One region of the Bacillus sp. AFS031507 genome, then DNA from elsewhere that is predicted to be linked to it. Evidence: a T-box and tRNA genes for the amino acid it is inferred to sense, from the RefSeq annotation. Region 1 holds a T-box; the other holds one or more tRNA genes.
What was found. The T-box of region 1 lies ahead of alaS (alanine--tRNA ligase). A T-box ahead of a tRNA ligase gene usually reads a tRNA of that ligase, here a tRNA-Ala.
Positions count from the first base shown of each region.

Region 2: it encodes a tRNA-Ala, which carries the amino acid that the T-box ahead of alaS (alanine--tRNA ligase) is inferred to sense. The anticodon was not compared.

Region 1 covers NZ_NUOW01000030.1:26,797-31,658, forward strand. The annotation lists gene alaS (alanine--tRNA ligase) at 1-1,749, opposite strand, end outside; T-box leader at 1,803-2,030, opposite strand; gene COE25_RS23905 (AI-2E family transporter) at 2,096-3,175, opposite strand; gene COE25_RS23910 (YrzQ family protein) at 3,308-3,445, opposite strand; gene COE25_RS23915 (hypothetical protein) at 3,530-3,721, opposite strand; gene COE25_RS23920 (PRC-barrel domain-containing protein) at 3,733-4,209, opposite strand; gene recD2 (SF1B family DNA helicase RecD2) at 4,243-4,862, opposite strand, start outside.
Region 2 covers NZ_NUOW01000002.1:58-4,919, reverse strand. The annotation lists gene COE25_RS02015 (DEAD/DEAH box helicase) at 1-1,262, shown strand, start outside; gene COE25_RS02010 (solute symporter family protein) at 1,316-2,854, opposite strand; gene COE25_RS02005 (DUF485 domain-containing protein) at 2,854-3,180, opposite strand; tRNA gene COE25_RS02000 (tRNA-Ala) at 3,523-3,595, opposite strand; gene COE25_RS01995 (MgtC/SapB family protein) at 3,677-4,372, opposite strand.

The sequences.
Region 1 (4,862 bases):
TTCGCCTAGAACGTCTTTTAAGGCTTGGTGTAACAAATGGGTCGCTGTATGGTTTTTAATAATTTTCACGCGGTTTTCAGCATCAACTTCAGCTGTCACCTTGTCGTTCGTTGTTAATGTTCCTGATTTCACAACTATTTGGTGAAGGTTTTGACCATTTGGTGCTTTTTGAACATCCTTAACCGTTATACTAGAATCTACACCTGTTATCAAACCACGGTCAGCAATTTGTCCGCCACTCTCTGCATAAAACGGTGTCACATCTAGAATTAGCTGAACTTCCTCACCGCTCGATGCTTTGTCGACAAGTTCACCATTTTTAATGATTGCTGCCACAATAGAATTCGTTTTAAGTTCGTCATAGCCGACAAACTTACTTTCGACCTTAACATCTCTAAGGACACCGCCTTGGACCTGCATAGAGTCGACATCTTGTCTTGCTGCTCGGGCACGCTCACGCTGTTGCTCCATTTCTACTTCAAAGCCTTCATGATCAACCTTCATGCCCTCTTCTTCAGCATATTCCTCTGTTAATTCAACCGGGAACCCATATGTGTCATAAAGTCGGAAAATATCCGCACCAGTGATGGTTTCACTGCCTGTCTCTTTTTCCTTCTTAATCACAGTTGCTAAAATCGCTAAGCCTTCATGAAGTGTTTCATGGAAGCGTTCTTCCTCACTTTTGATGACTTTTTGAATAAAATCGGTCTTGTCTTTCACTTCTGGATAGAAATCATCCATGATTTCGCCTACGACAGGAACGAGTTCAAACATAAATGGACGATTAATATTAATTTGTTTAGCATACCGAACAGCCCTGCGAAGTAAGCGGCGCAGTACATAGCCACGACCTTCATTTGAAGGCAATGCCCCATCGCCGACTGCAAAGGCAACCGTACGAATATGGTCTGCAATTACTTTGAAGGCAACATCGGTCTCTTTGTTCTGTCCGTATTTTTCGCCGGAAATCTCTTCTGTTGCACGAATAATAGGGATAAATAAATCTGTATCAAAATTGGTAGGGACGTTTTGAACAACGGAAGCCATTCGTTCTAATCCCATTCCAGTATCAATATTTTTCTTTGGCAGCGGTGTATAGGTACCATCCGGGTTATGATTAAATTGAGAAAATACTAGGTTCCAGACCTCAAGATAACGGTCATTTTCACCACCTGGGTAGAGTTCAGGATCCGTAGGATCATTTCCATACTCTGGACCTCGGTCATAGAAAATTTCTGTATTCGGACCGCTTGGGCCTTCACCAATATCCCAGAAGTTTCCTTCGAGGCGAATAATGCGCTCCTCCGGGAGACCGATGGTGTTATGCCAGATTTCAAAGGCTTCGTGATCTTCAGGATGGATCGTAACCGAGAGAAGTTCTGGATCCCAGCCAATCCAATTTTCAGACGTTAAGAATTCCCATGCCCATTCAATAGCTTCTACTTTAAAATATTCACCGATTGAAAAGTTACCGAGCATTTCAAAGAATGTATGGTGGCGGGCTGTTTTTCCGACATTTTCAATGTCATTGGTTCTGATAGATTTCTGCGCATTTGTAATTCTAGGATTTTCAGGAACGACACGTCCATCAAAATACTTCTTTAAAGTTGCAACCCCACTGTTAATCCATAATAGTGATGGATCATCATGCGGCACAAGTGATGCACTCGGTTCAATAGTATGACCTTTTTCTTTACTAAAAAACTCTAAAAACATCGAACGAATTTGTGAACCTGTTAAATTTTTCATTATTAGACCTCCCTTTTTAATAAAAAAGCACACAAAAAAGCCCTCATCCCAAAAACAGGGACGAGAGCTTGTCTCGCGGTACCACCCTGATTACGGATACAAAACACGTATCCATCTCTCAATAATCCCTTAACGCAGGAATACGGCAGTGGTTAGCTGCACTCCAGATTAGCTTTCTGTCGTCCTTCATCTAGAGCTTCTTTCAGCCAGGGAAGCTCCTCTCTTCTACGCAAATGCGTTACAGATGGTCTACAACATACTCAATCCTTCAACATTTTCATACAAATAATCATTCTATATCACGAATTATAGCTACCCGAAAAAAGTTTGTCAATCTATCACCCGCTTATGTGGAAGGTTCTTTTGCTTTCCTGCGAATAAAATGATTTTTCGCGTGAATAATAGCCACTTTTATTACCACTAAAACAGGAACAGCCAAGATAAGTCCAAGTATTCCACCGACTTCCCCCCCAGCGGTTAACGCCATCATGATTATTAAGGGGTGCATATGAAGACTTTTACCTACAATCAATGGAGAAAGGATGTTTCCTTCTAGAAATTGAAGCCCAAAAACAATCACCATTGTAATCACAACTAATTTTACGGAAGATGTGGCAGCGATGATGATTGCTGGGACAGCTCCGATGATGGGTCCAAAATAGGGAATGACATTGGTCACTCCAACAATCAAGCCCAAAATTAAAGAGTACTTTAGATGAAATATCCAAAACAAAAGGGCTGAGACACTGCCAATGATCACACATACCAGGAGTTGACCTCTTATGTAGCTGCCCAGCGATTCATCAACGTCTTTTAGGAAAAGTGTCCCCTTCTTCCTCCACTGTTTAGGGGTAATATACCATAGGGATCGTTTAATCAATTGAAAATCCTTTAGCATATAAAAGGCAATGAATGGAATGATCATCATAATTAAAGCAGAATTAAAAAAACTAATTAAAATATTTACAATGACTGACAACAAGGAGTCAAGCTTTTCTTCAAACGCATCAATCCCATCATCAATTCTAGTTTGCAAGCCGTCGGGCCATTCTCTTGTATGCGATTGAAGTTTATCAACCCAACCTCTGTATTGCTCTGCTAAAACTGGCGCGCTCTCAGAGAGGTCTTTTATTTGGTCGATCATCGCCGGAATTCCCTTATATATGCAAATGCCCAGACCACCAAAAAATAAAATATAAATAAGAAAAATAGCGAGCCCTCGATGCAAGCCTTTTTGGTGTAATTTTTCGACAATTGGATGCAGCAAATAGGTGATAAATCCTCCGATTACAAAGGGGAGGATAATAATTATAGCTACCCTAAAGACAGGCATCCAAACAAAGCGGATTTTTAGAAACACATAGATGGCAATTAATAAAAGGAGTAAAAACCCGATGCGGTAATACCATTTCATTTGAATCTCCACGTGTTAAGCCTCCCATTCATGTTAGTTTTAGAGACACTTGGTGGAATTATGCATCAGAAAAGCGGTAGCGCATGTTAACAGGTATGAACCGAAACGCAAAAATCCCCCTCGAATTTGAGGGGGGATTCAGTTCTAAAATATCGCGCGCCTTACTTTCTTTGTCATTCTTTTCATATTTCGGGCTGACATCATATTGTTTCTTGAGGCCACAGTATAGGCAGCCATCCCAGCACCAATAGCAATCATCGTCGTCGTCATCATTTTATTCATACGTTTCACCTCTTTAATAGACGTTAAATAAGTTTCATGGTTAACTTTGATAACGGTCTAACACAAGCGTTTCGCTTTTTTATCTTAAAGGGTGTAACGACGCTCTTCTTCTTCAAACAAATCATCTAAGGAACTAAGTGACCCGTCTTCTTCGACTTGATGGGTACTGATTAGGCCTTTGTTTACTGTAAGTTCAATAAAGCAACTCCAGCAATAATATTGGTTGATACCAATTTTACCGATATCCTTACTTTGACAATTGGGACACTTAAACATGGAAAGACACCTCACGTATTATTTACATCTACGATAATGGCATCCTTTCCGATAGCTAAGGGCTTCCCGGATTGAATGACTTGTTTGCCTTCCGTAAGATCCGAAAAGAAGCCATCCGTGATTTCGTACCCTATGATTGTGCCCAATTCTTCCTGAAAATATACATCTTTTAACAATCCAAGCGATTCCCCGCTCTTAGATAGCATCATCATTCCATCTAGAGAATGCTGATGAGTAAGTGTATATTCTGGGTCATCTTTCAGTTTTACCAAATGGCCGTCGTCATCAATCATTATTCCATCTAAGCCGAAGGAAGCCACTTTCTCGATGTCCAGAAAAAAGGTTTGTTTGAAAAAAACGCCTTTTTTAATCAATAAGCCCTTTACCTTACCGTTACTTGAGATACATAAATCACAAACCTCACCAATTTTCTGGCCGCTTTTTGTATTAAAAACAGGCTGTCCTTTCAGTAACGAAAATGTCCGCAAAGAGTGTCCCACCTCCTGTGAACATTTATAGTGTTAGTCATTCAACATAAAATCATAAGGTGAAACGTTTTCCATGCCAATCATTGGATCTTCCTGTATGAATAGATCCTCGTAGGACAAGCCATCGGTAGAATTTTCACCTTCTGCTGCTTTGGGAACGATTGATTCATGATTTTCTCCAGCATTTGGTCTAGCTGTAATCGATTCTTGGAGCTTTTGGCATAAGGTTGTTTGTCTAGAGAGTTCATCCGCTCTTTCTACGCCCATTTTAAGCGCATCTACTTCCCCGCAAAGGATCAAGGATTGTTTACTTCTGGTAATCGCTGTGTAGATCAAATTTCTACGTAACATCCGATAATAACTTCTTGTCACCGGTAAGATGACAATCGGGAATTCACTGCCCTGCGATTTATGAACAGAACAGCAATATGCATGCGTGATTTGATTTAAGTCCTGCTTTGTATACTCGACTTCATTCCCTTCAAAGGAAATATAAACCATATCCTGCTTTTCGGTATTTTCCTTCGCATAAATTATCGAGATGATTTCCCCAATATCCCCGTTAAAAACATTACTTTCAGGTTGGTTTACAAGCTGTAGAACCTTATCACCGATCCGATACTTTACCTCACCAAAAGCAATTTCCTTCCTCT
Region 2 (4,862 bases), on a different contig from region 1:
CGATTCAAGAACAAGCGATTCCATTTGTGATGAATGGTAACGATATAATTGCACAGGCGCAAACGGGAACAGGGAAGACGTTTGCTTTTATTCTACCAATCCTTGAAAAAATTAATTATGAAGCAGAACAGGTTCAAGCGCTTATCGTGACTCCAACTAGAGAATTAGCACTGCAAATTACAGATGAATTTGAAAAATTGATAGCAGGCATTAACGGTTTAGATGTCCTGGCAGTCTATGGCGGGCAGGATGTCGATAAACAGTTAAAAAAATTAAAGAGGGGAATGCAAATTGTTGTTGGGACTCCTGGCCGACTTTTAGATCATATTAGAAGAGAAACCATCCGTTTATCGGAAATATCTTTCCTTGTTTTAGACGAAGCAGACCAAATGCTCCATATAGGCTTTCTTAATGAAGTGGAGGATATTATCAGAGAAACTCCAGCAAGCAGGCAAACGATGCTGTTTTCAGCAACGATGCCGCCTGAAATTCGCAAACTAGCAAAAAAGCATATGCGTGATCCTGAATATATTCAAGTAGAAAAAACACAAGGTCCGGCTGAAAATGTTAAGCAGATTGCGATTCATACAACGGATCGTGCTAAACAAGCCACGCTTATTCAATTAGTGGAAACTTATCGTCCCTATTTAGCGGTAGTTTTTTGTCGGACGAAACGAAGAGTAAGTAAACTTTTTGATGTCCTGAAAGCAAACGGCTTTTCTTGCGATGAATTGCATGGTGATTTGTCTCAAGCGAAGAGAGAACGAGTGATGAAGCGTTTTAGGGATGCCGAAGTGCAATTGTTAATTGCTACAGATGTGGCTGCGAGAGGACTAGATGTTGAAGGCGTCACGCATGTATTTAATTATGATATCCCTGAAGATGCTGACAGTTATGTTCATCGAATTGGCCGAACAGGCAGAGCTGGAATGACAGGTCTTGCAATTACCTTTTATTCTTCGGCGGACAGGTCTATGCTTGACACGATTGAACAAGAGTTAAACATCATCATTCCAAAACAAAATATGAGTAATAGCGAAGAGAAATCCGAAACAGAAGACGTTAAAAAAGAACGTAATACAGTTCATAAAGATAAACGTGGAATGAGTAAAGCAAGAACAAGCACATCACGAAATCGAAACGATACAGGTAGAAGGGAAAATAGGTCTGGAGGAAGAGGCAACTCTGAAAGAAGGTCCCAAACCGTTACGTCAGGAAGAAACAGTACGAAAACAGGTTCAGGAAGAAAAGGACCAAGATAATATACATTTTTAAAACAAATGGGACTGAAAATGATTCAGTCCCATTCGCTTATTTAACTACCAATTCTAATGCCAGTATTCGATTTAACCAGTACTTCCTCATATCTTTTTACATCGGCTTTTTGGCTTGAGAAAATAGTTCCAAGATAGCCCGCAATAAATCCGAGTGGAATAGAAACAATTCCTGGAGTTGTATACGGGAACCAAGGCTCACCTACAAAAATAGCTTTTCCAACTTCAGGGCTGAAAACATTCGGGCTGACTAGCACCAAGCCGATTGCTGAAATAAGCCCAACCACCATAGCCCAAACGGCACCGGTTGTATTAAAGCGTTTCCAGTAAATTGTATACAGAATAACAGGTAAATTTGCACTCGCTGCGACGGCAAAGGCAAGTGAAACTAAGAAGGCGACATTAAGAGTTTGTGCACCTAAGGCAAGTATAATAGATATGACAGAAACTCCAACTGCTGCCCAGCGTGCCATACCCACTTGCTGCTTTTCTGTTGCTTTTCCCTTTTTAAGGATAACGTTATAGAAATCATGGGCAAACGCTGAGGCAGCTGTCAGAACAAGGCCAGCAACAACAGCTAGAATAGTTGCAAAAGCGACTGCTGAAATAAAAGCAAATAACATATTTCCACCAAGAGCTTGGGCTAAAAGCGGAGCAGCCATATTCCCTGCCGGATTAGCTGCAACAATTGTACTGTTACCTACAAAAGCTGCCGCACCGAAGCCAAGAAAAATGGTCATAACGTAAAAAATCCCAATGATCCATGTGGCATATACAACTGAGGAACGAGCTGTTTTTGCATCCTTTACCGTAAAGAACCGAACAAGAATATGGGGCAGACCTGCTGTTCCTAGGACTAATCCCATGTTTAAGGAAATCGTATCAAGACCAATTTTGTATTTTACGCCAGGATTTAGGAAAGTGTCCTTTAATGGTGTTGCAGTTTTCATTTGCGCAAACATATCGGTAATACTCCAGTTAAATTTGGCAAAAACAATAATAGAAATGACTAAGGTACCACCCATTAATAGAACGGCTTTAATGATTTGGACCCAGCTTGTTGCATGCATTCCTCCAAAAATAACATATACAGTCATTAGTACGCCAACAATTAAAACGGATGTGGTATATTCTAAGCCTAATAATAATTTGATAAGTGCACCTGCACCAACTAGCTGAGCAATCATGTAAAAAATCGAAATGGTTACCGTGTTCATTGCGGCAAAACCACGCACTTTTTTTGCATCAAATCTTGCAGCAATCATATCTGCAAAGGTATATTTTCCGAGGTTTCTTAGAGGTTCAGCGACCAAATAAAGTACAACAAGATAGGCAACTAGGAAACCAATGCTATAAAAGAAGCCATCAAATCCCGTTAAGGCGACTGCCCCAGCAATTCCAAGGAAGGATGCAGCGGACATATAATCCCCAGCGATGGCAAGTCCATTTTGCCAGCCAGTAAGACCTCCGCCAGCCGTGTAGAACTCACTTGCATTTTTCGTCCGTTTTGAAGCGTAGTATGTAATCACTAACGTGACAAAAACGATACATAGAAACATAGTAAATGCAGCTGTATTCATTAGTTAGTCCCCCTTTCTTGGATGACTTTATTAGCTAATTCATCAAATCTTGCTGCTTTTTTCGAGTAAAGCATACATAAAACCCATGTCATGACAAATTGTAAAAAAGCAAAGACCCATGCCCATGTTATACTTCCGATAAACTTATGATTTAACACTGTCGAATAGGAAGTTAATACAGGCAATGCAAAATAAAAACAAAAAAAGAATATGGTGATTGGTACGATGAATTTTTTCTTTTCGGAGAGTAATTTTTGAAATGATGATGATTGAACAATTGCAGAGTAATCGCTTTCGGAATTAACCTTAGTTTTTTTTGCCTCCAATGGAAGTTCCCCCTCTCATTTAAAAACCCTTTGTTCAAATCTGAGGTCAAATAAAGATAATGCTGATTGGTCAATTGTTGAGGAAAAATAGATCGTGGCGGAATTATACTGGAAGAAATTAATTTTTTTACAATTCACTCCTTTAAATACAGATTTTTCTAAATTTTTAAATTACATTTTCGATTTTATTATATTGAGAAGAGAATTTGCAATAGGAAATTTTAAAAAAAGGTAAAAATACCCATGGAATATTTATTAGGAGAAATAATGGAGAGGGTTGGATGTTATTGTGTAAATCAGAGAAATAAAAAAAACCCTTGCAGCGCAAAGGTTTTCGAAATATGGAGAATAGGGGGCTCGAACCCCTGACCTCTTGCATGCCATGCAAGCGCTCTCCCAGCTGAGCTAATCCCCCAGTTTATTGGTACAAGAAAAATTATATCTGTATTGCTATTATCTTGCAAGAGAAAATTTTGGATTTACATAAATTTTTTTTCTAGCCAATACTTTCGATTTCAACTTTCTGAACACTTTCTAAATTCGATACAGAGGAATACACATCGGTTGTCTTTTCACGGTAATCCACTGCAACTAAGATTTGAACAAGATGGTCCCCGTTGTCTAAATCTTTAATCTTGAGTCTACGAACAATATAATTTTTTTCTAATAAGAAAGAAATCGCTTTATCAATTTGATTTTGATCTCTAATAAACAAGTGCAACATGACTTCTTTTTCCCGTAATTGTTTCGGACCAATGATCTTCATTAAAAATGGAACAAATTCCACACTAATTATAAGTAGCGCAACACCAACAAATGCCTCTATGAAAAAACCAGCACCGACAGCTATGCCAATTCCTGCGGCTCCCCATATCATGGCAGCAGTAGTTAATCCTGAAATACTATCATTGCCCCGTCTTAGGATAACCCCCGCACCTAAGAAACCAATTCCTGAAACAATCTGTGCTGCTAAGCGAAGAGGGTCCATTGTAATTTTAACATTATCCGAATTGGGAAACATATACGCCGATTCAATCGATACAATTGTCAGCAAACAACTCACAACCGAGATAACCAGACTTGTCTTAAGTCCAACTGGTTTCCTTTTTAATTCTCGTTCTAGGCCGATAATAAGGCCAAAAATAGCAGAAACACCTAACTTAATTAAAATATGGATATCGATACTACTCATCTCAGGTTCACGTCCAATTACACAGTCTGTTGACTGAAGTTTTGTTTGTTGTGGTGGTAGAAAATATAGAGCATTGGAAAAATTAAAGGTTTTCCTATGTTGATTCTACACATAATCGAGTATCTAATGGAAGAACAAGTGGGAACTTATATTTTTATGATTATGGAAATTGTTTACTATTTATCAATAACTGTCTATTTATTATATGATAAGAAGGATCAAAAAAGGCTATAACAATTAGTTTTACATTTCCCTGTTTTTTATATGGTCCTTACTTTAGTAATAAGAATGAGCTTTTCAAAAAAACTTTTAAAATTATATTGCAAACATTAATTTATCATGTTATATTAAATCTCGTCCTCATCGAGAGAGTTAACAAACGGAAAAAGTATTTGAAAAAGTTGTTGACATTAAGATGTTGGGTGTGTTAAATTAATAAAGTCGCTTACGAGCGATAGAGAAAATTGATCTTTGAAAACTAAACAAACAA